Regions from separate parts of the Hydrogenophaga aquatica genome, predicted to be linked through region 2. Evidence: riboswitches for the same ligand, from Rfam matches in the RefSeq annotation. Region 2 holds a riboswitch; the other holds the start of a gene.
The links. A riboswitch is a leader RNA that binds a small molecule or an ion and turns the genes downstream of it on or off. The one in region 2 is predicted to bind glycine.

Region 1 (14,296 bases), on a different contig from region 2:
TCAGGCCCGGCACCCCGGCACCCAACGAATCAAAAGCCATGTACGAATACCACCAACCCGACGCACGCGGCCACTTCGGCCCCTATGGCGGCAGCTTCATCAGCGAAACCCTCACCCACGCTATCAACGAACTGCGCGAGGCTTACGCCAAGTACCAGCACGACCCCGAATTCCTGCGCGAATTCCGCTACGAGCTGGCGCATTTCGTGGGCCGCCCCTCGCCCATCTACCATGCGGCGCGCACCAGCCGCGAACTGGGCGGGGCACAGATTTTCCTCAAGCGCGAGGACCTCAACCACACCGGCGCCCACAAGATCAACAACGTGATCGGCCAGGCCATGCTGGCCAAGCGCATGGGCAAGCCGCGCATCATTGCCGAGACCGGCGCGGGCCAGCACGGTGTGGCCACCGCCACCATCTGTGCCCGCTATGGGCTGGAGTGCATCGTCTACATGGGCGCCGAGGACGTGAAACGCCAAAGCCCCAACGTCTACCGCATGAAGCTGCTGGGTGCCACCGTGGTGCCGGTGGAAAGCGGCAGCAAGACGCTGAAGGACGCGCTGAACGAAGCCATGCGCGACTGGGTGACGAACGTGGAGAACACCTTCTACATCATCGGCACCGTGGCGGGCCCGCACCCCTACCCCATGATGGTGCGCGACTTCCAGAGCGTGATCGGCGAGGAATGCCTGACGCAGATGCCCGAGATGCTGGCCGACCTGAAGCTGCCGGGTAACGGCAGCGAGCTGCAACCCGACGCGGTGGTGGCCTGTGTGGGCGGTGGCAGCAATGCCATGGGCATTTTCTACCCTTACATCGCGCACGAGACAACCCGCCTGATCGGCGTGGAAGCAGCCGGTGAAGGCATGGACACGGACAAGCACTCGGCATCGCTGCAAAAAGGCAGCCCCGGCGTGCTGCACGGCAACCGCACCTACATCCTGCAGGACGACAACGGCCAGATCACCGAGACGCACAGCGTCAGCGCGGGCCTGGACTACCCCGGCGTGGGCCCAGAACACGCCTGGCTCAAGGACATCGGCCGCGCCGAGTACGTCGGCATCACCGACAAGGAGGCACTCGAAGCCTTCCACCATCTGTGCCGCACCGAAGGCATCATCCCCGCGCTGGAGTCCAGCCACGCCCTGGCCTACGCCATGAAACTGGCCAAGACCATGCGCACGGACCAGTCCATCCTGGTGAACCTATCGGGCCGGGGCGACAAGGACATCGGAACCGTGGCCGACCTGTCGCAAGCCGACTTCTACTGCCGCCCCAGTTGCCGTGGCCAGTCCGTCAAGGGCGGCGAGCAGCCGGTGAACCTGATCAAAGCCGGAGCCGGAACCGAGCAATGAGCCGCATTGAAAACACCCTGAAGAACCTGAGCCAGCAGGGCCGCAAGGCCCTGATCCCCTACGTCACCGCTGGCTTCCCGTACGCGGACGTGACCCCCGAACTCATGCATGCCATGGTTCAGGCCGGTGCCGACATCATCGAGCTGGGCGTGCCGTTTTCCGACCCCATGGCCGATGGCCCGGTGATCCAGAAGGCGGGCGAGAAGGCCCTGACCTTTGGCATTGGCATGACCCAGGTGCTGGACATGGTGCGCACCTTCCGCCAGACGGACGCTGCCACCCCGGTGGTGCTGATGGGCTACGCCAACCCGGTGGAGCGCTACGAACTGAAACACGGCCAGAACGCGTTCGCGCGTGACGCCGCCGCTGCCGGTGTGGACGGCGTATTGATCGTGGACTACCCGCCTGAGGAGTGCGAGGCATTCGCCGCCACGCTGAAGGCCAACGGGCTGGACCTGATCTTCCTGCTGGCCCCCACCAGCACGGACGAACGCATGGCCCAGGTCGGGCGCATTGCCAGCGGCTACGTGTACTACGTGTCGCTCAAGGGCGTCACCGGCGCGGGCCACCTCGACACCGGCGCTGTGGAAGCCATGTTGCCACGCATCCGCCAGCACGTGAATACCCCGGTGGGCGTGGGCTTTGGCATACGCGACGCCGCCACAGCCTGCGCGGTTGGCCGAACGGCCGACGCCGTGGTCATCGGCACGAAGCTGATTCAGGTCATCGAGAACGAGCCGCGCACGGGCGTAGCACCTGCCGCGGCCGCCTTCCTGGGGGGAATCCGGCAGGCACTGGACGGCTTGGGCGCATAATGTCGCCCATTCAAGAGCGCCCCGCCCCTGGCGGCGGCTGGCGCTGCCTTTGACCAGCAAGGAGAAACCATGTCCTGGCTTGAAAAACTGCTACCCCCAAAAATTTCCCCCACCGACCCGACCGAACGCCGCAGCGTGCCCGAAGGCCTGTGGATCAAGTGCCCCAGCTGCGAGGCCGTGCTCTACAAGAGCGATCTGGAGAAAAACCAGAACGTGTGCCCGCATTGCGCGCACCACCACCGCATTGGTGCCCGTGCGCGGCTGGACGCCTTCCTTGACGCGGAAGGCCGCTACGAGGTGGGCCAGGAGGTCATCCCGGTCGATGCACTGAAGTTCAAGGACAGCCGCAAGTACCCCGAGCGCCTGAAGGAGGCCCTGGAGGCCACGGGCGAAACCGACTCGCTCATCGTCATGGGCGGCTCGGTCATGAGCATCGAGATCGTGGCCGCGTGCTTCGAGTTCGACTTCATGGGCGGCTCCATGGGCTCCGTGGTGGGCGAACGCTTCGTGCGCGGCGTGGAAACTGCCATCGAACAGAAGGTGCCCTTTGTGTGCTTCACCGCCACGGGCGGCGCCCGCATGCAGGAAGGCCTGCTGAGCCTGATGCAGATGGCCAAGACCAACGCCGCCCTGACGCGCCTGGCCAAGAAGGGGCTGCCCTACATCAGCGTGCTGACCGACCCCACCATGGGCGGCGTGAGCGCGGGCTTTGCCTTCGTGGGTGACGTGGTGATTGCCGAGCCGAAGGCGCTGATCGGCTTTGCCGGCCCGCGCGTGATCGAGAACACCGTGCGCGTGAAGCTGCCCGAGGGCTTCCAGCGTGCCGAGTTCCTGCAGACCAAGGGCGCAGTGGACTTCATCTGCGACCGCCGCGAACTGCGTGGCACCGTGGCCAACGTGCTGGCCATGCTGCAGCGCCAAAGCGCCGACGCCGTCGCCTGACGGCACGCCTTGCGGGCCCGCTGCGTTGAACATCCCCCTGTTCCCGCTGGGCACCGTCCTCTTCCCGGGCGGCAGCCTGCCCCTGCAGATCTTCGAGGTGCGTTACCTCGACATGGTGCGGCGCTGCCACCGCGAAGACGTACCCTTCGGCGTGGTCTGTCTGACCGAAGGCAGCGAGGTGCAGCAGCCCGACACCGGCAGCGGCGGCTTCCTGCGCGAGGGCTTCCACGACATCGGCACGCTGGCCAGCATCGTGGAGTTGGAGCAGCCCCAACCCGGGCTGATCCTGATAGCCTGCGAGGGACTGCAGCGGTTCCGCGTGACGCACAGTGAAAAGCGCCCGCACGGCCTGTGGGTGGCCGACGTGGACCTGCTGCCCGCCGACAACCCCGTCCCCGTGCCGCCCGAGCTGCAAGGCATCCCCCGGATGCTGCGCCAGCTCCATGAACGCCTGCAGGCCGAACAACCGGGCGCCATCGCCCCTTACCCCCCGTACCAGCCCGACCAAGGCCCCTGGCAGGACGCTGGATGGGTGGCCAACCGCTGGGCGGAGCTGCTGCCCTTGCCGGCCGATATCAAGCAGCGGCTGCTGACGCTGGACAGCCCCCTGCTGCGGCTGGAGCTGGTGGGCGATGCGCTGGAGCAGTTGGGCATCGCAACGTGAAGGCCCGCTGGCCGCTCACTCCTGCATGAACCTTTCCACCAGGTCACGAACGATCTGAAGCCCGGGCACCTCGGCACGGTTGTCCAGGGTCACCAAACCGAACCGTGCTGTTGCGTTGAGCGGAGGCACCGTCTCCAGCCGGACCAGGCCGCGTCCTGCCGCATTGATCGTCAGAACGATCGCATCGCAGTCTCGCGCCACGTCCACCAGGGTCTGGGTATCGTCACACCGCAACGAAACCATGTCGTCGGGATTGGCGGCGGGGCCATAGCGTTCGGTGAGGATGCGCGCCACCTCGTCGCTCAGCGGTGTTGACGCGATGGGGTAGGCCAGCAAGGCCTCAAAGGGCACCGGGCTGCCCCTTACCTGCAGGGGATGCCCCTGCCGGCACAGGAAACTCGCCGCCATTTCGGTCTGCAAGGAAACCCGCAGATCTGAGGCTGGGCGCATCGCCCGGATATCCACCACCACGGCGTCCAGACGCCTTGCGCGCAACGCATGGATGAGCAGTTCCGTGTGGCCCCTGGAAATCTCCAGATGCAGCTGCGGATGGTGTTGCGCCACGTGCAGCAACATGGGTGCGGACAGCAGCGCCCCCGGGCCGGAACTCAACCCCAGCCGCACCGTACCTGCAAAGCCCGCCTGCATCTGCCGCCCCAGGGTCTTGAGCGACTCCGCCTCCTGAACCAGGATCTTGGCCCTGGGTAGCAACTGCTGCCCGACGACGGTCAATTCGATGCGGCGCCCCACACGGTCAAACAAGGCCTGGCCCAGCTCGTCCTCAAGCGCCTGGATGCTCCTGGACAAGGCGGGCTGCGTCAGAAACAGCGCCTTCGACGCCCTGGCGAACGAGCCGCATTCCGTCAGCGCGATGAAGTGCCTGAGCTGGACAAGAGTCATCGGTGATCAATGAGTTTGAATTATCAATAAATATACAACAATGCATTGGACTTCAATTCACCGAATTCCTAACATGCAGCAAAGTTCATGTTTTTGGGTTTTCAGCAGGATTGTTCGTCATGCCCTCTTCGTCCGTATTGTCCGCCCCACCCCGGCCCGTGGCCTCCCTGGATGCGTCCGTCGTCCAGGAGTGCATTGAAATCCGCCGCGACATCCACCGCCATCCGGAGATGGCATTTGACGAGCACCGCACCGCCAACCTGGTGGCAGACCGTTTGCGCTCCTGGGGCTACCAGGTCACTTCGGGGCTGGGCGGCACTGGCGTGGTGGGGCAGCTGGTTCGTGGGCATGGCACCAAGCGGATCGGCCTGCGTGCCGACATGGATGCCTTGCCGATTCTGGAGAACAGCGGCAGGCCTTGGAGCAGTTGCCACCACGGCGTCATGCACGCCTGCGGGCACGACGGCCACACCGCCATGCTGCTGGCTGCGGCGAAGCATCTGGCGCTCCACGGCAAGTTCAACGGAACCCTCAACGTCATCTTCCAGCCCGCAGAAGAAGGGGCCGGCGGTGCATTGAAGATGATGGAGGACGGCCTGTTTGAGCGTTTTCCGTGCGATGCCATTTTTGCCATGCACAACATGCCGGGCTATCCCCAAGGGCAGCTGGTGTTCCGCAACGGTCCCACCATGGCGTCGTCGGACTACGTCACCGTCACCGTTCGCGGACGCGGAGGGCACGGGGGCATGCCCCACCGCGCCGACGACCCGCTGGTGGCAGCGGCATCCATGGTGATGGCCTTGCAAACCATCGTGTCCCGCAACACCGACCCCATGCAGCCGGTGGTCATCACCGTCGGGGCGCTCAACGCCGGGCACGCCAACAACGTCATCCCCGACACAGCGACGCTGGAAATCGGCGTTCGCGCGCTGGACCCCCAGGTGCGCAAAGACACCGAGCGGCGCCTGAAGGCGCTGATACGGGCGCAGGCCGAAAGCTTCAACGTGCTGGCCGACATCGACTGGCGCCCGGGTTACGCGGTGCTCGTCAACAGCGCGCGCGAGACCGAGCAGGCGCTCGACGTGGCACGCCGCCATTTCGGCGAAGACCGCGTCAATCCCAACGGCGCCATGCTGACAGGCAGTGAGGACTTCGCGTTCATGCTGGAACGGGTACCTGGCTGCTACCTGTTCATTGGCAACGGCACCGACGGCGAGCCGGGCGGATGCATGGTGCACAACCCGGCCTATGACTTCAACGACGACAACGTTGCCGTAGGCGCAGCCTATTGGGCAGCCCTGGTGCAAGACCTGCTGGCTGCCTGACAGACCGTTTTCCCCACCACCTCAAAACCACCCAAGAAGGAGACAACATGAACCCGCGCACACCCCTTCCTCGCCTGGCCGCCGCGCTTGCTGCCACCGTGCTGGCCGCAGGCGCCGCACAGGCCCAAACCACCACCCTCACGCTGTCCAGCTGGGTGCCACCAACCCATTACGTGGTGAAAGACATCCTGCAGCCGTGGATGGAGGACGTGAAAAAGGCCACCGATGGCCGCGTGGTCATCAACCTGCTGCCCAAGCCTGTCGGCGCACCGGCCCAGCATTGGGAGCTGGCCCGAAAAGGCGTGGCCGACATCACCTGGGGCAACTTCACCTACGAGCCGGAGCGCTTCAAGCACGTGTGGTTTGCCGAACTGCCGATGATGGGTTCGAACGCGGAGGCCACCTCGGTGGCGCTCTGGCGCACCTACACCCAGTTCCTCGCAGGCAACGAGGCCTTCAAGGGTGTCGTCGTGCTGGGTACGGGCATGCTGGGCGGCGGCCAGTTCCACCACCCGGGCAAATCGATCCAGATGCCCGACGATCTCAAGGGGCAGAAGGTCCGCATGGGCGGCCCCATCCAGAAGCGCCTGCTCGAGGATCTGGGCGCCGTGCCTGTGTCCGGCCCGGGCACCAAGGCCTACGAACTGCTGGAAGGCGGGGTCATCGACGCTTCACTGCATCCGTTGGAATCGGTGGTGAACTTCCGGCTGGATGGCAAGCTCCGGCACCACACCATCGTGCCCGAAGGACTGTACGACGCAGCGTTCTTCATTGCCATCAACGAAGGCAAGTTCAAGAGACTCAGCGACGCCGACCAGCAGGCAGTGCTGAAGGTCTCGGGTGAGGCATTGGCGCGGCGCTGGGGGCAGGAATTCGACCGGCAGAACCGGGCCGCTGAAGCCCGCATGCGCAGCGACGGGCATGTGTTCACCCAGCCCAACGCAGCCCTGCTGGAACGCATCCGCAAGGTGCGCACCGAACTGCTCAAGGAACTGGCAGCCGATGCACCCAGCTTCGGTGTCAAGGACCACAACGCCATGGTCACCTTCTACGAAAACGCCTACAAGGCACAGACCAAGTAAACCGGTGGCCCACACGTTTTCAGAAGGCGGACCATGCACCACCTGCTCAACATCGCCCACCGCTTGGTCAGCGCGCTGCTGGTTTCAATGCTCAGCGCGATGGTCATCCTCAACTTCACTGACGTGCTGGGCCGGCGCCTGTTCAACACCCCGGTGTTCGGCGCCAACGATCTCACCGAGCACCTGATGGCCATCATCATCTTCGCCGGGCTCCCGCTGCTCACTGCCCGGCGCGGACACCTCAGCATCGACCTGTTCGACCGCTGGCTGCTCCGCCCCCGCTGGCGCCTCTGGCACAAAGCGGTGGACGTGCTCGTGGCTGCGGTGCTGGGCCTGATCGCCTACGAGTATTACCTGGCGATCGAAGAGGCGCAGGCCATCAACGAAATCAGCCCCGCGCTGACCATTCCACGCTACTGGATGTACACATTCATCGCCGCGACCACGGCCTTGGCAGCGGTGGCTGCCCTGTTCGTGCAGGCCCCACACTCCGAACACACTCACGAGGAGGCGGCATCATGACCGCTGGACTGATCTGCCTGGGCGCCGTGCTGCTGCTGGCCTTTCTGCGCGTGCCACTGGGCATCGCATTGCTGGCGGTTTCGGTCGGAGGCATTGCGTTCCTCAACAGCTTCGAGGTGGCACGCACCTTGATCCCGATGACGTTGACCGAGGCCGCGTTCTCCTACGAACTGGCAGTGGTTCCTCTGTTCATCCTCATGGGCAACGTGCTGTCGCGAACAGGAATCTCTGAAGACCTGTTTCGCGCAGCCAATGCCTTCCTGGGCGCCGTTCGCGGTGGCCTGGCCTTGGCCACCATGGTGACCTGCGCTGGCTTCAGTGCTGTCTGCGGCTCCAGTTTCGCCACGGCGGCCACGATGGCCAAGGTGGCCTACCCCAGCATGCAGAAGTACGGCTACTCCGACCGCCTGGCCTCCGCGACCATTGCCGCCGGTGGCACGCTGGGCATACTCATCCCCCCGTCGATCATCCTCATGATCTACGGCATCCTGACCCAGCAGAACATTGGTGAGCTGTTCATTGCAGGCGTGCTGCCGGGCCTGCTGGGTCTGGCCCTGTACATGGGTGCCATTTACGCGATTGCCTGGTTCCGCCCGGAACATGCCCCGCGCGCCGAGAAGACACCCATGGCGCAGCGCTGGCGTTCCCTGGCAGGTGTGTGGCCGTTTCTGCTGCTGTTCCTGCTGATCATCGGCGGACTCTACCTGGGCTGGTTCACTGCCACCGAGGCGGGCGGCATTGGCGCAGGTCTGGCCTTGCTGGTCGCGATGGCGCAGGGACGGCTGGGCTGGCAGCGCTTCTACGAGGTCATGCGCGAAACCGCCATGACTTCCGTGATGCTGTACGTTGTGCTGTTCGGGGCCATGCTTTTCTCCCAGCTGATCACGTTCTCGGGGCTGGCGGACGAACTGCTGGCGCTGGTGCAGGGATCCGGGCTGTCAAGGACCGGAATTCTCCTGGCCATCCTGGCCGTGTTTCTGCTCCTCGGCTGCGTCATGGACGCCATGGCCATCATCCTCATCTTCGTGCCGCTGTTCACCCCCACTCTGGTGGCCCAGGGTTTTGACCTGGTGTGGTTCGGTATTGTCGTGGTGGTGCTGACCGAGATCGGCCTGATCACGCCGCCCGTCGGAATGAACGTGTTCGTGCTGAAGGCGAACCTGCCCCGGGTGCCGGTCGGCGCCATCTTCCGTGGACTGGTTCCGTTCATCGCGGTGGACGTCCTTCGTCTGGGTGTGCTGGTTGCGTTCCCGTCCATCAGCCTGGTGTTGGTGCACTTGATGAGGTAGACACCCCTGACTAGAATGCTGGACATCGATCGGGAGAGACTGGCCCTCAGCGGCCAGCGCCGAAGGAGCAACCGCCCCGGAAACTCTCAGGCCAAAGGACCGGTCGAAGTTGGATGAAACTCTGAAGAGAGGCTGGTGTCGTCACCCAGCCCACCGCAGGAGCAAGTGCACCCGCCACGGGGGCATGAATCTCTCAGGTTCCAAACAGAGGGGGCGTACATCCCGCATGGTGCGGGCTGTACCCATTCCCTTCGACGTTTGGAGCCTGCCTCATGAAATCGATCGCCGTCATCGGCGGTGGCATCACCGGTGTCACCACGGCCTACGCGCTGGCCAAGCGCGGTTTTTACGTCACCCTGTTTGAACAGAACCGCTACGCGGCCATGGAGACATCGTTCGCCAACGGCGGACAGCTTTCCGCATCCAACGCGGAGGTGTGGACCCACTGGTCCACCATACTCAAGGGCTTGAAGTGGATGCTGAAGAACGACGCGCCGCTGCTGGTCAACCCCAAGCCGAGCTGGCACAAGATTTCGTGGTTCCTGGAGTTCATCGGCAACATTCCCCACTACGAACGCAACACCACCGAAACGGTCAAGCTGGCCATCGCCGCGCGCGAGCATTTCTTTGCCTGGGCCCAGGCCGAGGGGCTGGACTTCAACGTGGAAAAGCGCGGCATCCTGCACATCTACCGCGACAAGAAAGGTTTTGACCACGCGGCGAATGTGAGCCGCCTGCTGGCGGCAGGCGGACTGGAACGCCACCCCGTCACACCAGAGGAAATGCGCGCCATCGAACCCACGCTGGCAGGCACCTACTACGGCGGTTTCTACACCGAGAGCGACTCCACCGGCGACATCCACAAATACACCGTAGGTCTGGCCGCCGCTGCCGAACGTCTGGGCGTGACCATTCGCTACGGGCAACAGGTGCGCGATCTGCGCAGCGATGGCGAAACTGCCTTTGTCACGGCACACGAGGATGGACAAGAGCAGACTCACTGCTTTGACGGGCTCGTGGTCTGCGCCGGGGTGGCCAGCCGCAGTCTGGCTGCGCAACTGGGCGACCGCGTCAACATCTACCCGGTCAAAGGCTATTCGATCACCGTCAATCTGATGGACGAACAAAGCCGCGAGGCCGCCCCCTGGGTGAGCCTGCTTGACGACGAAACCAAACTCGTCACCAGCCGGCTCGGGCCGGACCGTTTCCGCGTGGCCGGAACAGCCGAGTTCAACGGTTACAACAAGGACATCCGCGCCGACAGGATCAAGCCTCTCGTCGACTGGGTGAACCAGTGCTTCCCTGGAGTCAACACCCGGCAGGTGGTGCCATGGGCGGGCCTGCGCCCCATGATGCCCGACATGATGCCGCGCGTGGGACGCGGCAAAAAGCCCAACGTGTTCTACAACACCGGGCACGGGCACCTGGGCTGGACCTTGAGCGCCGGGACCGCCGATCTGATCGCGGACGTGGTGGGCGACAGCTACCACAAGCCCGTGCTGGGCGCGGCACCGGCAGCTGCCATGGCCCGGGTCTGACGCGCCCTCGTGGGCGGCACCCGGGACGGCACCGCCAGCGGTGCCGTCAGGGCAGCAGGCCCAGCGCGTGCATGTAACGCGCGTCCACCATCAGTTCGTCCCAGGGCTGGGCGGCGCCCAGCGGCAGCAGGTCCAGGCGGCGCTGCTCGCTGGCGCCACGCGGTTGCCAGCGGCCCTTGATCTGCGCTTCGCTCAAACCGTCGATCAGTTCGTCGATAGGGGCGCCGTCATCCACCACGCACTGGTTGCACAGCAGCACCAGATCGCAACCCGCCTCCAGGGCGGTCACGGCGGCTTCGGTGTAGCTCACTTCCTTGCCATCGATCTGGCGGGCACCGGCCATGCTTAGGTCATCGCTGAAAATCGCGCCTGTAAAGCCCAGGCGGCCGCGCAGGATGTCGTTGAGCCAGCGCGAGGAAAAACCCGCAGGGCGGCCATCCACCTTGGGGTAGATGACGTGCGCGGGCATGACACTGTTCAGGCTCGCGCTCAGCCAGCCATAGGGAGCGGCATCTTCGGTCAGGATGGCCTGGAGGCCGCGTTTGTCCACGGGAATGTCCACGTGGGAATCGGCCTTGACGAAACCGTGCCCCGGAAAGTGTTTGCCACAGTTGCGCATGCCGCTTTGCAGCAGCCCGTGCATGAGCGCCTGCGCCAGCAGGGACGTGACCCGCGCATCGCGCGCAAAGGCACGGTCGCCAATGACGGTGCTGCCGCCGTAATCCAGGTCCAGCACCGGGGTGAAGCTGAAGTCCACCCCGCAGGCACGCAGCTCCGCCCCCAGCACGTAGCCTGCCGCCGTGGCCGCGTTGCAGGCCGCCAGGGCGGCATCGCTCTCCTTGCCAAGCTTGCCACCGAACCACATGTCGCCCAGGGCGCGCATGGGTGGCAGGTGGGTGAAGCCGTCGGTGCGGAAACGCTGCACCCGCCCGCCTTCGTGGTCCACGCAGATCAGCAGGTCGGCGCGCACCTTCTTGATCTGGCGGCACAGCTGGGTGAGCTGCTCGCGGTTCTCCCAGTTGCGGGCAAAAAGGATGACGCCACCCACCAGCGGGTGGGCCAGGCGCTGTTTGTCCGTCTTGCTCAGGCGGGTGCCTGCAACGTCGATGATCAGGGGAGCGTGTTGGGTGTAGGGTGTCATGGCATGCGAGCGTGGGGGTGCTCAGGTTTTTCTACCACCACAAAGCTGGCGGCGTAATCGGTTTCATCGGTGACGCTGACGTGGGCCGTCAGCCCCTGGGATTCAAACCAGTCCTTCAGGCCCCGGTGCAGCACGATGACGGGCTGCCCGCTGGGGAGTTTGTCGATTTCGCAGTCGCGCCAGGTCATGGGCATGCGCATGCCCATGCCGATGGCTTTGCTGAAAGCCTCCTTGGCCGAAAAACGCGTGGCCAGATAGCGGAGGCCCCGTTCCGGCCAGCGCGCGCTGCGCTGGCGCCAGGTGGCCAGCTCCTTGTCGCCCAGCACCTTCTGGGCAAAGCGGTCACCGTGACGCGCCAGGCTCTCGCGGATGCGTCGCACGTCGCAGACGTCGGTGCCTATGCCGTAGATCATGCGCGCGTCAACCTTGCGCGGCTGCGATGCAGCGCAGGTAGTCCTGCACCGTGGCCGCATAACCCATTTCAAGTGCGTCGGCGATCAGCGCGTGGCCGATAGACACCTCGCTGATGCCTGGCACCACACGCAGGAAGTCGGTTAGGTTGTCGCGGTTCAGGTCATGCCCGGCGTTGACGGCCAGGCCCGCGTCCAGGGCCGCCTGGGCAGCAGCGGCAAAACGATCCAGCTGCTGCTGGCGGGCGGCACCGCCTTGCGCGTAGGCTGCGGCGTAGGGCTCGGTGTACAGCTCCACACGGTCAGCGCCCACGGCACGGGCGGCCGCCATCTGGGCAGGTTCGGCATCCATGAACAGGCTGACGCGTACGCCCATCGCATGGGCCTGCCCGATGAGCGGTCGCAACCGCTCAGTGTCTTCGGGGAAGCGCCAGCCGTGGTCGCTGGTGAACTGGCCCACGCTGTCCGGCACGAAGGTGAGCTGGTGCAGCGGCAGGCCGCGCGCCTTCACCTCGCGTGCCACGTCCATGAGGTTGTGGAAAGGGTTGCCCTCGATGTTGTATTCGCGGTCTGGCCACGCCTGCAGCAGCTCTGCCAGGTCGAACACATCGTGACGGCGAACGTGCCGCTCGTCGGGCCGAGGGTGCACGGTGATGCCTTGCGCCCCTGCCTGCAGGCACAGCATGGCCGCGCGGGTGACGCTGGGTATGCCCAGGTGGCGGGTGTTGCGCACCAGCGCGACCTTGTTGACGTTGACGGACAGCGCCGTGCGGCTGGAGGGGACGATAGAAGTCATGGACGGACAGGGGTGGGTTCGGTGGCGGAAGCGCTCATCTGCTGGATATCCACCATCAACTGGCGTGTCTGGAACGTCCGCACACCGCTATGGTAGTGCAGCAGATTGCGCAATTGCTGGCGCAGCGCACCACCGCGATCATCGGCACAGCACTCCAGCAGCGCATTGAAGGAGTGTTCGGCATCCAATGCCTCTTGCAAACGCAGCCAGTGGCTGCCTTCGCAGGCAAGCGTTTCCGGGTGCCGCACCAGACGCAAGCCAGCTTCGGGCACCAGCTCGTAGCGCGCCTGCGGCCGCAAACGGGCCAGGCTCGCGCCCTCTTCGTCCAACGCAGGCAGAAAACCGGCGTCACGCAGCAGCAACAGCTCAAAGGCACGCAAGACGGCGCCCTGCGCGTCGCCGCGCGCCAGCGCCGCCACCGCGCTGGCGTAATGGTCGAACAGCACCGGGTGCGGATCGTCCCGCGCCAGCAGTCGCATCAACAGCTCATTCAGGTAATAGCCCGACAGCAGCGCGTCACCCACCGGCATCACGTGACCGCCTTGCCAGTGCGCCGCCTTGAGGGTGCGCACCTCGGCGTCACCCCCCCAGGACAGGCGCAGCGGCTGCAGGGGCAGCAACACAGGGCGGAACTGGGACGTCGGGCGTTTGACGCCCTTGGCCGCGAGCACCACGCGCCCATGCTGGCGGCTGAACACCTCCAGGATCAGGCTGGACTCGCTCCAGTCGTGCCGGTGCAGCACGAAAGCGGGCTCGTCGTGCACGCGCGGCTGCTTGGCCGGAGGCATGGGGTGCGGGGTTCGCTTACTCGTAACCGAAGGAGCGCACGCGGGCTTCGTCGTCGGCCCAGCCGGAGCGCACTTTCACCCACAGCTCCAGGAACACCTTGCAGTCCCAGAGCTTTTCCAGTTCCTGGCGCGCCTCGGTGCCGATACGCTTGAGCTTCTCGCCCTTTTCGCCGATGACCATGCCCTTGTGCCCATCGCGCTCGACGACGATGGTTGCCGCGATGCGGCGCAGCCTCCCCTCCTCTTCGAACTTGTCGATGACGACAGTGGACGTGTAGGGCAACTCGTCGCCGGTCAGCCGGAACAGCTTCTCGCGCACCATCTCGGCCGCCATGAAGCGCTCGCTGCGGTCGGTCAGCTCGTCCGCGTCGTACATCCACGGCTGCTCGGGCAGGTACTTTTCAACGATGGCGTAGAAGCGTTGAACGTCTTTCGTGTTCTTGGCCGACATGGGCACGAACTCGGCAAACGCGTGCCGCTCCTGCATGCTGCGCAGCCAGGGGGCCAGCTCACCGCGGCGGTGCACCATGTCCAGCTTGTTGGCCACCAGAATGACGGGGATGTTCTTGGGCAGCAGATCCAGCACCTTGGCGTCGGCGAGGTTGAAGTTGCCCGCCTCCACCACGAAAACGATGACGTCCACGTCTGACACGGCGCCCAGCACGGTCTTGTTCAGCGACCGGTTCAAGGCGTTGCCGTGGCGCGTCTGGAAGCCCGGCGTGTCCACGA
Region 2 (14,296 bases):
GATGAACTGGTAGAACTTCCAGCCCTTGGCGTACATGGCCTCGATGGCTTGCGGCCGCAACTGGGCAAACACCGAGTTCACCTGCGGTGCATGCAGCACATTCACGCCGGGAATGTGGCGGATGGCTTCGTACAGCTGTTTTGCCATGGCATTGGCATGGCTGGCGTTGCGCAGCCACGCGTTGTCTTCCAGCAGTCCCACCCAGGGCGCCGAGATGAAGCGCATCTTGGACGCCAACTGCCCCGCCTGCTTGACGCGGTAGGCGAAGTCTTCCGACAGTTCGCGGTCGAAGAAGACCACCGCCTCGCCAATGGGCAGGCCGTTCTTGGTGCCGCCGAAGCAGAGCACGTCCACCCCGGCGCGCCAGGTGATCTCGCTCGGGTGGCAGCCCAGCGCGGCCACGGCGTTGGCAAAGCGCGCGCCGTCCATGTGCAGCTTGAGCTTGCGCCGCTTGGCGATGGCCGAAATGGCGCGCACCTCTTCCACCGTGTAGACCGTGCCCATTTCGGTGGCCTGCGTGATGCTGACCACCTTGGGCTTGGGGTAGTGGATGTCGCTGCGCTTGGTGACGAGCTGCTCAACGGCGTCCGGCGTCATCTTGCCCAGGCGGGCGGCGGGGCTGTCGGCCTCTGTGATGAGCAACTTGGAGCCGTTGGAGAAGAACTCGGGGCCGCCGCATTCGTCGGTCTCGATGTGCGCCACCGGTGTGCAGATGACTGAGTGGTAGCTCTGGCACATGGCGGCCAGCGCCAGCGAGTTGGCCGCCGTGCCGTTGAAGACGAAGTAGACGTCGCAGTCCGTCTGGAACAGGTCGCGGATGGCGTCGGTGGAGCGCTGTGTCCAGATGTCGTCGCCGTAACCGGGCTGGTGGCCGCTGGCGTTGGCTTGCATGAACCAGTGCGTCGCCTCGGGGCACATGCCAGCGTAGTTGTCGCTGGCGAAATGTTGGGTGTGGGGCGAGCGCACGGTCATGAATACTCCTTGAAGTCTTGTTTATTCGCTGTCGGTCACGGGCACGCAGCTGCAGAACAGGTTGCGGTCGCCATAGACGTTGTCGATACGGCCAACGGGCGGCCAGTACTTGGCATGCGCGCGGGTAGACGCGCTGGCGGCGCCCACGTCGCGGCCATAGGGGTGAGGCCAGTCGGCCTTCATCAGGCTGTCAGCCGTGTGCGGGGCGTTCTTCAGCGGGTTGTCGTCCTTGGGCCAGGCGCCGGTTTCCACCAGACGGATTTCCTCGCGGATGGCGATCATCGCGTCGATGAAACGGTCCAGTTCCTCCAGTGTCTCGCTCTCGGTGGGCTCGACCATCAGGGTATTGGCCACCGGGAAGCTCAGCGTCGGGGCGTGGAAGCCGTAGTCCATCAGGCGCTTGGCCACGTCCTCGGCCATCACGCCGCTGGTGTCCTTCAGGCCGCGCAGATCCAGAATGCACTCGTGCGCCACGTGGCCGTTGGCCGAAGCGTACAGCGTGGGGTAGTGGTTGGCCAGCCGCTTGCTGATGTAGTTGGCCGCCAGGATGGCTGCTTCGGTGGCGTGCTTCAGGCCTTCGGCGCCCATCATGCGGATGTACATCCAGGAGATAGGCAGCACTGCGGCATTGCCGAACGGCGCGGCGGAAACAGCACCCACCTTGGGCTCTACCGGTGCTGCGCCCACGCACGCACCCTGCGCCTGCGCGGAGGCATGGCCTGGCAGGAAGGGCACCAGGTCTTCCACCACGCAGACAGGGCCCACGCCCGGGCCGCCACCGCCGTGCGGGATGCAGAAGGTCTTGTGCAGGTTGAGGTGGCTCACGTCGCCACCGAACTCGCCGGGCGCAGCCACGCCCACCAGGGCGTTCATGTTGGCACCGTCCACGTACACGCGGCCGCCATGCTTGTGCACCAGGTCACACAGGTCTTTCACCTGCGTTTCAAACACGCCGTGGGTGCTGGGGTAGGTGATCATCACGCAGGCCAGGTTTGCGCTGTGCTGTTCGCACTTGGCGCGCAGGTCGTCCAGGTCCACGTTGCCGCTTTCGTCGCACTTGGTCACCACCACCTGCATGCCCACCATCTGTGCACTGGCAGGGTTGGTGCCGTGGGCGGACTGGGGGATCAGGCAGATGTTGCGATGAGCTTCGCCACGCGAGGCGTGCCAACCCTGGATGGCCAGCAGGCCGGCGTATTCACCTTGCGAGCCAGCGTTGGGCTGCAGGCTGATGCCCGCATAGCCCGTGGCTTGGCACAGCCATGCGCGCAGCTGCTCGTCCAGCAGCTTGTAGCCCTGCAGCTGGCTGGCTGGGGCGTAGGGGTGCACGTTGGCAAATTCCGGCCAGGTGATGGGGATCATCTCGCTGGTGGCGTTGAGCTTCATGGTGCACGAGCCCAGCGGGATCATGCTGCGGTCCAGCGCCAGGTCCTTGTCGGACAGGGCGCGGATGTAGCGCAGCATGCCGGTTTCGGAGTGGTGGCTGTTGAACACCGGGTGCGTCATGAACGCGCTGGTGCGGCGCAGCTCTTCGGGGATGCGGCTTTCCACGCCTTTTTCGAAGGTGTCGAAGCTGGGCAGGGCCTGGCCTTCCTTGGCGAACAGGCTCCACAGCTGGCGGATGTCGTCGCGGGTGGTGGTTTCGTCCAGGCTGATGCCGACGAACCCGGCACGCCCGCCCACGAAGCGGCGCAGGTTCAGGCCCCGGGCCACAGCGCGCTGGTGAACGGCATCGGCCGCGTCGGCGGCGCCCATGTCAAGCGTGAGCGTGTCAAACGCCGTGTGGTGCACCGTGCGTACGCCCAACTGCTCCAGCCCGGTGGCCAGGATGGCGGTGTAGGACGCCACGCGTTCTGCAATGCGTTTCAGCCCCTGCGGCCCGTGGTACACGGCGTACATGCTGGCCACCACAGCCGGCAGCACCTGGGCCGTGCAGATGTTGGAAGTGGCCTTTTCGCGGCGGATGTGCTGTTCGCGCGTCTGCAGCGCCAGGCGGTAGGCGGGGTTGCCGTGGGTGTCCACGCTCACGCCCACCAGGCGGCCGGGCAGCGAACGCTTGAATTCGTCGCGGCAGGCCATGTAGGCCGCGTGCGGGCCGCCCGCGCCCATGGGCATGCCAAAGCGCTGGGTGGTGCCCACCACGATGTCGGCACCCATTTCGCCAGGAGATTTGAGCACGGTCAGGGCCAGCAGGTCGGCGGCCAGGATCAGTGCAGCGCCCTTGGCGTGGATCTGATCGGCGCTGGCCTGCCAGTCGGCCAGCCAGCCGCTGCTGCCGGGGTACTGGTTGATGGCGGCAAAGTAATCATCACCCGCAATGGCGGCCAGCCATTCTTCGGTGGAGCGCACCACCTTCACGGTCAGGCCCAGCGGTGTGGCGCGGGTCTGGATGACTTCAATGGTCTGCGGGTGGCAGTCGCCGCTGACGATGAAGGTGTTGCCCTTGGCCTTGACGCTGCGCTTGGCCAGCGTCATGGCTTCGGCGGCAGCCGTGGCCTCGTCCAGCATGGACGCGTTGGCGATGTCCATGCCGGTGAGATCGGTCACCATCGTCTGGAAGTTCACCAGCGCTTCCATGCGGCCCTGGGAAATCTCGGCCTGGTAGGGCGTGTAGGCGGTGTACCAGGCGGGGTTTTCCAGGATGTTGCGCAGGATCACGCCCGGGGTGTGCGTGCCGTAATAGCCCTGCCCGATGAAGCTGCGCAGCACCTGGTTCTGGCTGGCCACGGCCTTGAGTTCTGCCAGTGCTGCTGCCTCGGTCACTGCCGGTGGCAGATCCATGGGCTGCGCGCGGGCGATGCTGCGCGGCACGATGCCGTCGATCAGGGCGCGGCGCGAGGCCTCACCGATGACCGAGAGCATCAGGCGCTCGTCGGCTTCAGAGATGCCGATATGGCGGGCAACGAACTCGTTGGCGTTTTCCAGGTCGGCCAGGGGCCGGGCGGTGGGCATGAGCATGGCGGGCTCCGGGGGGCTTGCGGGTGGGGTTTACTTGGTCAGTTCGCCGTAGGCGGTTTCGTCCATCAGCTCCGCGACTTCGCCAGCGTTGGACAGCTTGACCTTGAAGAACCAGCCAGCGCCCAGCGGGTCGCTGTTGGCCAGCGCGGGGTCGTTGCGCAGGTCTTCGTTGACTTCGGTGATCTCGCCGCTGATGGGCATGTACACGTCGGCGGCAGCCTTCACGGATTCGACGACGCCTGCCACGTCTTTCTGGGCCAGGACCTTGCCCACTTCGGGCAGTTCCACGAACACCACGTCGCCCAGCGCGTCCTGCGCGTGGTGCGTGATGCCCACGGTGGCGATGTCGCCTTCAACGCGGATCCATTCGTGGTCGGGGGTGTACTTCAGGCTCATGGGGTGGGCTCCTGGGGATGGAAAGGGAAAGAGGGCGGACGTGGCATCAGCCACGGAAATAACGGTTGGGCACGAAGGGCAGGGGCGCCACTTCCATCGGCACCGCCTTGCCACGGACGAGCGCCTGCACCTGCGTGCCGAGCGCAGCATAACCGGACTGCACGTAGCCCAAGGCGATGGGCTGGTTGATGGAGGGGCCGAGCAGGCCGCTGGTGACTTCGCCAATGCGCTCGCCAGCGGCGTTCTGCAGTTCCACATGCTCGCGCACGGGCACGCGCTCCTTGGCGATCAGGCCCACGCGCAGGCGCTGCGGCGGCTGCGTGCCGTCGAGCTGCGCCAGAATCTTGCTGGCGCCGGGGAAGCCACCCGCGCGGGCGCCACCCGTGCGGCGCACTTTCTGCATGGCCCAGTTGAGCGCGGCTTCCACTGGCGTGGTGGTGGTGTCGATGTCGTTGCCGTACAGGCACAGGCCTGCTTCGAGTCGCAGCGAGTTGCGCGCGCCCAGGCCGATGGGCTGCACCTCGGGCTGCGCCAGCAGGGCGCGGGCCAGCGCCTCGGCGTGTTCGGCGGGCACCGAAATCTCGAAGCCGTCTTCGCCGGTGTAGCCGCTGCGCGTCACGTACAGGCTGGCACCGTTCCACTGGTGCGCGGCACCGGTCATGAACACCAGTTGTTCCACGCCAGGCAGCAGTCGCTGCAGTGCGGTCACGGCTTGTGGGCCTTGCAGGGCCAGCAGGGCGCGTTCCGGCATGGGGATGACCTGGCAGCGCTGGCCGATGCGCGCCTGGATGTGGGCGATGTCGCCTGCCTTGCAGGCGCCATTGACGATCACGAAGATGTCGTCCCCCCGGTTGACGAACATCAGGTCGTCGATGATGCCGCCTTCGTCGTTGAGCAGCAGGCCGTAGCGCTGTTTGTTCAGGCCCAGGCCGATCACGTCCACGGGCATGAGGGATTCAAAGGCCGCAGCGGCGTCGGGGCCGACCAGGCGCAACTGGCCCATGTGCGACACGTCGAACAAGCCGGCAGCCGTGCGGGTGTGCAGGTGCTCGGCCATCAGCCCGGCGGGGTACTGCACAGGCATGCTGTAGCCCGCGAAAGGCACCATGCGCGCACCCAGTTCAATGTGCAGGGCGTTCAGCGGTGTTTGAAACAGGGGCGTGTCGGGGCTGGTCATGAGCGGACTCCATGGGGGCATGAAACAACCGTGGCATTCATCACCACGGCATCTAGCCCCCGCTGTCCGCTTTACCTGAGAGATTCACCGCCCATGCGGGGCGGCTTGCTCCTTCGGTGGGCAGCATCGTGTGCGGCCTCTCTCCAGTGGGGATGCGCAGTCAAACCCCTCGGGGCTGACGGCGTTTGCCAGTCCTTTTGCCTGAGCGTTCAGACCACCGCGATCAGCGGTCCTGCGCCTTCGGCGGCTTCCCTTGGGGAAGCGCTCTCCTGACAATCCGGAATTCTAACCCACGGCTGAAAATGTAACGTTTGGTAAACTGCTGGGTTGCCCAGAGTCCCGTGTGCCGCATTCACAAGCATAAGAAAGGTGCCTCGTGTCCGACGCCAAGCCGCTCCTCATGATCGTTGACGACAGCCGCATGTCACGCATGCTGATCAAGGCCATTGTCGTTGCGCAGCGCCCTGACTGGCGCATTGTCGAAGTCGCGTCAGGTGACGAAGCCTTGGCCCGTGTGGATGAGGAGACTCCGGATTTCATCACCATGGATGTCAACATGCCGGGTACCAACGGCCTGGAGGCGGCCGAACGCATTCTGCAAAAGCACCCTGGCATCCGCATCGCAGTCTGCACGGCCAACGTGCAGGAGCGCATGCGCGACGCGGCTGCCCGTGCCGGCCTGTTCTTCGTGGGCAAACCCATCACCGAGGCCACGGTGTCGCCTGCTCTGGCCTTTTTCGGGAAGTGACCATGGTCGATGTCAGCGACCTCAAGCGCGACGCGCTCCTGGAAATCTTCAACATCGGCGTGGGGCGTGCCGCGTCGAGCCTAAGCATGATCGTGGGCGACGAGGTGCTGCTGTCAGCCCCCAGCCTGAGCCTGTGCTCGCCGAACGAGGCGGCTGTGGCGTTGTCGGGCAAGCCGCTTACCAAGTTCAGCACCGTTTCGCAGCAGTTCTCTGGCCCCTTTGAGGCGCAGGCCATGCTGGTCTTCCCCGAGGCCAACGCATTGGAGATCGTCGGCCTGATGATGGGGGGGACCAACCTCAGTGCAGAGGAGCTGTCGGAATACGAGCAGGAGGCGATGTGCGAGATCGGCAACATCATCCTCAACTCCAGCATGAGTGTGCTGGCCGACATGTTCGCGGTGCAGTTTGACAGCACGCTGCCCGTGCACCGCTTTGGCGATTCGCAGGCCGCGCTGGTGTTGGAGGGTGAACCGGAGCAGGTGGTTCTGCTGCTGCAGGTGGACCTGAAGATCAGCCAGAAGTGCATCCACGGGCAGATCGTCTTCCTGTTGAGCGTGTCATCCCTGAGCACCCTGATGGAACTGGTCGTGTCGTACATGACGCGCATGGGCCTGGCTTGAGGGAGCAACCATGATTTCTAGGTTCGCCAATGCCCTGGAGCTGGGCATAGTGGGGCTGGATGCCGATGGCCGTGTGCGCCTATGGAACCGCTGGATGGCTGAACGATCCGGATGTTCCCGCGACGCCGTTCTGGGCCGCTCCCTTTTGGATGTGTTCCCGGAGGCGGCCAACAGCAGGCTTCAGCATGCCATCGATCTGGCGACCCGGCAGCGCCTGCCCGCTCTGCTTTCCCCGGCACTCAGCCGGGTGCGGCTGGCGCTGTATCACCGGCCTCAGGACCGGGAGATCGACCGGCGCATGATTCATCTCATTCATGTCGTGCCCTACGAGGACGACGATGAGCGGCAGGGCTGCCTGTTGCAGATCACTGACGTCACCGTCAGTGCGCACAGGGAGCAGGTGTTGCGCAACAAGGAGCACCAGCTGCGCAACGCGGCGCGGATCGCGCAGCTGGGCACCTGGGAGTGGGACCTGGAAGAGGGCGAGTCGGTGTGGTCGGACGAGCTCTACCGCATCTTGGGTTTGAGCCGCCAGACGCACGCGCCCAGCGACTGGGCATTCCTGTCGCTGGTTCACCCGCAGGAGCGCGACCAGATGGCCGAGGCGGTGGAGCTGGCAGCGCAGGGCGGGCAGGACGTGGAGCGGGACTGCACGCTGGTCCTGGCCGACGGGTCGCACAAGCACGTGCACTTCCAGGCAGAAGTGTCGCGCGCGCCCGAAGGCCGCGCCGTTAGCCTGTTGTGCACCGTGCAGGACATATCGGAGCGCAAGCGTATGGAGGCGGAGCTGCGCGAACTGGCCGCCACCGACGCGCTCACCGGTTTGCCCAACCGCCGCCATTTCCTGCTGCAGCTGGGCAGCGAACTGGCACGCGTGCAACGTCAGCCCAGCCTCAAGTCGGCGTTGCTGATGCTGGACCTTGATCACTTCAAGCTGGTGAACGACACCTATGGCCACGGCGTGGGTGATGCGGTGCTGCGGCATTTCGCGGAGCTGGCTGGCAACGAGATGCGCAAGGTGGATACCCTGGGCCGCCTGGGGGGCGAGGAATTCGCCATTCTGCTGCCCGATACCGACCTGCCCGGCGCACAGTTCGTGGCGGAGCGCTTGCGGCAGCGTGTGGAGGCTTCAGCCTTCCTGTCGAAGGGGCAGCCCGTTGCCTTGACGGTCAGCATTGGCATCGGGCTTGTGGACCCGGCCGACCACAGCCTGGAGGCCGTGCTGGCGCGGTGCGACCAGGCGCTGTACCTGGCCAAGCGCAAAGGGCGCAACCGGGTTGAGGTGAACGGGCGGTTGCCGGGCTGACCGGGCCGCGCCGCAACTGTCACGCAGGCGTGCGGTCCTGATTCTGGTCTTGTTCCAGCCGGTTCGACAACGCCCGGACTTCGAGGCGCAGGCGGTGCAGTTCGCCCAGGATCTCGGAGGCCATGGCCTTTTCGTCCTGCTCTACCTCTTTTTCAACGAAGATGGCTGCCAGCGATGCCGTGACCAGAGACAGCACCGCCAGGCCCAGCAGCACCACGAGCACCGCGAACAGCCGCGAAGCGTCCGTTGATGGCACGACGTCTCCATAGCCTACCGTGGCCGCCGTCGTGAATGACAGCCACAGCCCTTCGGAGATACTGTGCACGCTGGGGTCCAGCCACCAGAATCCCAGACCGCCAATGAGAAATATCGCTGCGACCAACGCCAGCGAGTAGAGCAGCCCTTGCCTGACCAGGCGGCGGCGATGCAGCGACAGCTTCTTCATTGCCCGGGACGACGTCACATGCCCGCGTAGTTCGGGCCGCCACCGCCTTCGGGCGTGACCCACACGATGTTCTGTGTCGGGTCCTTGATGTCGCAGGTCTTGCAATGCACGCAGTTCTGGGCGTTGATCACCAGCTGGTCGGCGCCGTCCTTGTTCACGAACTCGTAGACACCGGCAGGGCAGTAGCGGCTTTCGGGGCCTGCAAACTTCGCCAGGTTCACGCTCACCGGCACGCTGGCATCCTTCAGGGTGAGGTGTGCGGGCTGGTTCTCTTCGTGGTTGGTGTTGCTGATGAACACGCTGGAGAGGCGGTCGAAGGTCAGCTTGCCGTCGGGCTTGGGGTAGCTGATCTGCGCGCATTCGGCCGCAGGGCGCAGGTAGGTATGGTCGGCATTTGTGCGGCGGATGGTCCAGGGCGGGCGCTTCATGCCCAGCTTGGGCAGCAGCCAGTGTTCAATGCCGGTCATCAGCGCACCCACGGTGTTGCCCTTCTTGAACCAGCTCTTGAAGTTGCGCGACTGGTCCAGTTCCTGGTGCAGCCAGCTCTGTTCAAAAGCAGCCGGGTAGGCGCTCAGTTCGTCGCTGGCGCGGCCAGCCTGCAGCGCGTCGAACGCTGCTTCGGCGCAGAGCATGCCGCTCTTGATGGCAGCGTGGCTGCCCTTGATGCGCGCTGCGTTCAGGTAGCCCGCGTCGCAGCCTACCAGGGCGCCACCCGGGAACACGGTCTTGGGCAGGCTCATCAGGCCGCCAGCGGCAATGGCACGTGCACCGTAGCCAATGCGCTTGCCGCCTTCGATGTGGGCCTTGATGCTGGGGTGCGTCTTCCAGCGCTGCATCTCTTCAAACGGGCTGAGCCAGGGGTTGGCGTAGTCCAGGCCCACCACGAAGCCCAGCGTCACCTTGTTGCCTTCCAGGTGGTACAGGAAGCCGCCGCCGTAGGTGTTGCCATCCAGCGGCCAGCCAGCGGTGTGCACCACCAGGCCGGGCTTGGCCTTGTCCGCGGGAACTTCCCACAGTTCCTTGATGCCGATGCCGTAGGTTTGCGGGTCCTTGCCCTCGTCCAGCTTGAACTGGGCGATGAGTTGTTTGCCCAGATGGCCACGTGCACCTTCGGCGAACACGGTGTACTTGGCGTGCAGCTCCATGCCGAGCTGGAAGTTGTCGGTCGGCTCGCCGTCCTTGCCCAGGCCCAGGTTGCCGGTGGCCACGCCCTTGACGGAACCGTCTTCGTTGTAGAGCACCTCGGCGGCGGTGAAGCCCGGGAAGATTTCCACGCCCAGTGCTTCGGCCTGTTCGCCCAGCCATTTGGTTACGGCGCCCAGGCTGATCACGTAGCAGCCGTTGTTGTGAAAGTTGTTGGGGACGAGCCAGTCGGGCGTGCGGGTGGCACCGCCTTCTTTCAGAAAGAGCACGTCGTCACCGCTGACGGGTTGGCTGAGCGGCGCGCCCAGTTCTTTCCAGTTGGGGAAGAGTTCGGTGATGGCCTTGGGGTCCATCACGGCGCCCGAGAGGATGTGTGCGCCCGGCTCGGAGCCTTTTTCAAGGACGCAGACGTTGACCTCGGCGCCTTTCTCTGCAGCCAGCTGCTTGAGGCGGATCGCTGTGGAAAGGCCGGCCGGGCCGCCGCCAACGACCACCACGTCGTATTCCATCGCTTCGCGCGGGCCGAATTGTTCAAGCAGTTCTTGTGGGGTCATCTGGGAGTCTCTCTGGCGTTGTGGATGAGGAGCGCTCGGGCGCTAGCCAAGCAAGCTGACGCATGCCTGTCGTGCTGGCGACCGATTTTAGTGGCCTGAGGTGCACAATCTTTGTCGGCCCCCCGACATCGGGGGGGAACCCGAGGATTTCCTATGGCTTACCAGATCGATTTGTCGGGCCGCGTGGCCCTGGTGACGGGGGCGTCCAGCGGGCTGGGCGCGCAGTTTGCCCGCACGCTGGCGCGTGCCGGTGCTGCCGTGGTGCTGGCCAGCCGACGCACCGAGCGCCTGGACGACCTGCGCGTGGGCATTGAGGCCGATGGCGGTGACGCCCATGTGGTGGCGATGGATGTGACCGACCTGGCGTCCATCCGTGCCGCCGTGGCGCGAGCGGAAACCGAGGTTGGCCCTATCGACATCCTCGTCAACAACTCGGGCGTGAGCACCACCCAGCGCCTGCAGGATGTGACCGAAGCTGACTACGACTTCATCATGGACACGAATGTGCGCGGGGCGTTCTTCGTGGCGCAGGAGGTGGGCAAGCGCATGCTGGCAAGAGCCAAGGGGGCGGCGCCCGGTACCTGGGTGGGCGGGCGCATCATCAACATCGCCTCGATGGCGGGGCTGAAGGTGTTGCCGCAGATCGGTGTGTACTGCATGAGCAAGGCGGCCGTGGTCCACATGACCAAGGCCTTTGCCGTGGAGTGGGGCCGGTTTGGCATCAATGTGAACGCGATCTGCCCGGGTTACATCGACACCGAGATCAACCACCATCATTGGGAAACCGAGGCGGGCCAGAAGCTGGTGGCGATGCTGCCGCGCAAGCGTGTGGGCCAGCCCGCGGACCTGGACGCCGTGTTGATGATGCTGGCGAGCAATGAGAGCCACTTTGTGAATGGCGCAGTGATTGCTGCCGACGATGGTTTCGCGGTCTGAGGAGGTCGCATGAAGCTGGAAGTGCCCGAGCAGAAGAAACTGATCCACACGATGACCGTGCCCATACGCTGGGGTGACATGGACGCCATGGGCCACGTCAACAACACGCTGTATTTCCGTTACATGGAGATTGCGCGGTTGCAGTGGATGTTCGAGTCCGGTGTGCCGGCCAATCCGCAGGGCGAAGGGCCGGTGATCGTGAATGCGTTTTGCAACTTCATCCGGCAGCTTGAGTTCCCGGGTGAGGTGCTGGTGCGCACCTATGCCGGGGAAGCGGGCCGCACCTCGTTTGACACCTACCACGAGATGCTGCGCACAGACGACCCCGACACGGTTTATGCCAACGGTGGTGCGACGGTGGTGTGGGTGGACTTTCCAAACCAAAAGTCTGCGCCTATGCCGCAGCGGCTGCGGGAGCTTATTGGCTGACGGTTTGCTGCGTTGTTTGCGTTGACCTCAAGGGCTGTGTCCACCGGCCGCCTCGTTGAAGCGGCAGCCCCTGGGCACACACGCCTTGGCCTCCCACACATCCAGATCAGGCCGCTGGCTTGGCCTTGGGTACGCGGCCCATCAGGTAGAACTCAGGGTTGGGCTGCATGCCGCTAAAGGATGCGATGCGATTGCTCAGCCCGAAAAAGGCGGTGATGGCGGCGATGTCCCAGGCGTCCTCGTCGCTGAAGCCGTGGGCATGCAGCGCGGCGAAGTCGCTGTCGGCGATCTCGTGCGAACGCTCGCAAACCTTCATGGCGAAGTCCAGCATGGCGCGCTGGCGCGGGCTGATGTTGGCCTTGCGGTAATTCACAGCTACCTGGTCGGCCACCAGCGGCTTCTTTTCGTAGATGCGCAGAATGGCACCGTGCGCCACCACGCAGTACAGGCACTGGTTGGCCGCGCTGGTGGTGGTAACGATCATTTCGCGGTCGCCCTTGGTCAGACCGCTCTCGCGGCCAACGGTCTCAGGCGTCATCAGCGCGTCGTGGTAGGCGAAGAAGGCGCGCCACTCCGCCGGGCGGCGGGCCAGCGCCAGGAACACGTTCGGTATGAAGCCCGCCTTGTCCTGCACCTCCAGGATCTTGGCGCGGATGTCCTCGGGCAGGGTGTTGAGGTCGGGGAAGGGGTAGCGGGTCGTCTCCATCGTCTTTCTTCTGTGAGGGTCAATCTTCGAGAGATGCGCTCCAGCGGTCGTTCCAGTCTGGGGCGTTGCCGGATGATCGCAGATGCTGCAGCTGGCGCCTGTCGCGTTTGGTGGGGCGGCCCTGCTCAATGGTGGAAGCCGGTTCGGGTGCCAGACGCCTTTGCTCTGCCGACTGTTGCCGCGCCAGTATGGACGCCGCCGTTTCCTCATAGAGCAGTGCGGCTTGGGGTGCCGGGCCGCGCACGGCGCTCAGCGCCCTGACCACGACCGTGCGCGTCACGTGCCCGGCGCGGAATTCGATTTCGTCACCTACCCTGGGCTCGCGCGAAGCCTTCGCTACCTGCCCATTGACGCGCACACGGCCTTTGTCGATTTCGTCGCCCGCCAGACTGCGGGTCTTGAAAAAGCGCGCCGCCCAGAGCCATTTGTCCAGGCGGATTTTGTCTTGCACGGGAGGCTGATGGCTCATGATTCAGACCTTGGCTCCCATCGCAACGGCCCGCGCCCGGCTGGCCGTTGCGGCCTGAGCGTCCGGTTCTTGTTTGGTCGGCCACCCGCTCAGATGGCGTTCGCACAGGTCGCTCAAGGCGCGCATCCACGGTGCGCTGTCGTTCAGGCAGGGGATGTAATGGAAGGCCTTGCCGCCCGCGTGCAGGAAGGCTTCGCGCGCTTCTTGGTCGATCTCCTCCAGCGTCTCGATGCAGTCCGCGGCAAAGCCGGGGCAGACCACGTCCACGCGGCCCACGCCCGCCTTGCCCAGCGCAATGAGCGTGGGTTCGGTGTACGGTTCCAGCCACTTGGCCTTGCCAAAGCGGGACTGGAAGGTCACCACGTATTCCTCGGGTTTGAGGCCCAGCGCCTCGGCCAGCAGGCGGCCCGTCTTGAGGCATTCGCAGTGGTACGGGTCACCCAGGTGCAGCGTGCGTTCGGGCATGCCGTGAAAGCTCATGACGAGCTTGTCGGGGCGGCCGTGCGCCATCCAGTGCTGCTGCACGGAAACCTTGAGCGCGTCGATGTAGCCCGTGTCGTCGTGGTAACGGTTGACGAAGCGCAGCTCCGGCACGTTGCGCACCTGTTTGCCCCAGGCGAACACCGCGTCCAGCACGCTGGCCACCGTGGCACCGCTGTACTGTGGGTAGGCGGGCACCACCAGTATCCGCGTGCAGCCAGCAGCCTTCATCGCGTCGAGCTGGCTGGCGACGGAGGGCTGGCCATAGCGCATGGCGTAGCGCACTTCCAGCTTGTGGCCGCGCTCGCCCAGGTAGCCGCGCAGCAGGGTGGCCTGTTTCTCGGTCCACACCTTCAGCGGGGAGCCTTCGGGTGTCCAGACGGTAGCGTACTTGGCGGCAGACTTGGCCGGGCGCACCCGCAGGATGATCCCATGCAGGATCAGCCACCAGATGGGCTTGGGGATCTCCACCACGCGCGGGTCGCTCAGGAATTCCGCCAGGTACCGGCGCAAGGCGCTGGCCGTGGGCGCCTCTGGCGTGCCCAGGTTGCACAGAAGAATGCCTGTTCGGGCTGTCTGCCCATGGGTGTACGGGGGTTCTTTTCGGAAAGCCATGCGGTATTCTCACCCACCTATGCTCGATCCATCACGCATCAAGGCCATCACCCTGGACCTGGACGACACCTTGTGGCCCGTCTGGCCCACCATCGAACGCGCTGAACAGGTGCTGCTGGACTGGCTCGGGGCCAACGCGCCAGCCACGGCGGCCTTTCTGGGCGACACGGCCAACCGCAGAGCCGTTCGAACCGAGGTGGAGCGGCAATGGGCGCACATGGCCCATGACCTGTCGCTGTTGCGGCGCGAATCCATCCGCCTGGGCTTGCGCCGGGCTGGTGATGACCCGGCGCTGGCCGAGCCTGCATTCGAGGTGTTCTTTGAGCAGCGGCACCGCGTCAC

Region 1: it holds a riboswitch for glycine, as region 2 does, so the genes downstream of both, ACYVHH_RS01260 (D-amino acid dehydrogenase) here and gcvT (glycine cleavage system aminomethyltransferase GcvT) in region 2, are expected to answer to the same signal.

Annotation. Positions count from the first base shown of each region.
Region 1 is NZ_BAAGVK010000002.1:41,775-56,070, forward strand. It holds gene trpB (tryptophan synthase subunit beta) at 39-1,355, shown strand; gene trpA (tryptophan synthase subunit alpha) at 1,352-2,170, shown strand; gene accD (acetyl-CoA carboxylase, carboxyltransferase subunit beta) at 2,240-3,112, shown strand; gene ACYVHH_RS01230 (LON peptidase substrate-binding domain-containing protein) at 3,138-3,776, shown strand; gene ACYVHH_RS01235 (LysR family transcriptional regulator) at 3,792-4,676, opposite strand; gene ACYVHH_RS01240 (M20 aminoacylase family protein) at 4,796-6,001, shown strand; gene ACYVHH_RS01245 (TRAP transporter substrate-binding protein) at 6,049-7,083, shown strand; gene ACYVHH_RS01250 (TRAP transporter small permease) at 7,117-7,605, shown strand; gene ACYVHH_RS01255 (TRAP transporter large permease) at 7,602-8,894, shown strand; glycine riboswitch at 8,915-9,006, shown strand; glycine riboswitch at 9,008-9,112, shown strand; gene ACYVHH_RS01260 (D-amino acid dehydrogenase) at 9,167-10,432, shown strand; gene nagZ (beta-N-acetylhexosaminidase) at 10,479-11,573, opposite strand; gene acpS (holo-ACP synthase) at 11,570-11,986, opposite strand; gene ACYVHH_RS01275 (pyridoxine 5'-phosphate synthase) at 11,994-12,779, opposite strand; gene recO (DNA repair protein RecO) at 12,776-13,567, opposite strand; gene era (GTPase Era) at 13,584-14,296, opposite strand, start outside.
Region 2 is NZ_BAAGVK010000001.1:89,854-104,149, reverse strand. It holds gene ACYVHH_RS00470 (threonine aldolase family protein) at 1-972, opposite strand, end outside; gene gcvP (aminomethyl-transferring glycine dehydrogenase) at 994-3,930, opposite strand; gene gcvH (glycine cleavage system protein GcvH) at 3,961-4,326, opposite strand; gene gcvT (glycine cleavage system aminomethyltransferase GcvT) at 4,373-5,503, opposite strand; glycine riboswitch at 5,556-5,660, opposite strand; glycine riboswitch at 5,683-5,785, opposite strand; gene ACYVHH_RS00450 (response regulator) at 5,880-6,251, shown strand; gene ACYVHH_RS00445 (chemotaxis protein CheC) at 6,254-6,871, shown strand; gene ACYVHH_RS00440 (sensor domain-containing diguanylate cyclase) at 6,882-8,177, shown strand; gene ACYVHH_RS00435 (potassium channel family protein) at 8,197-8,622, opposite strand; gene ACYVHH_RS00430 (electron transfer flavoprotein-ubiquinone oxidoreductase) at 8,637-10,319, opposite strand; gene ACYVHH_RS00425 (SDR family oxidoreductase) at 10,473-11,255, shown strand; gene ACYVHH_RS00420 (acyl-CoA thioesterase) at 11,265-11,684, shown strand; gene ACYVHH_RS00415 (peroxidase-related enzyme) at 11,791-12,390, opposite strand; gene ACYVHH_RS00410 (RNA-binding S4 domain-containing protein) at 12,410-12,859, opposite strand; gene hemH (ferrochelatase) at 12,863-13,954, opposite strand; gene ACYVHH_RS00400 (HAD family hydrolase) at 13,974-14,296, shown strand, end outside.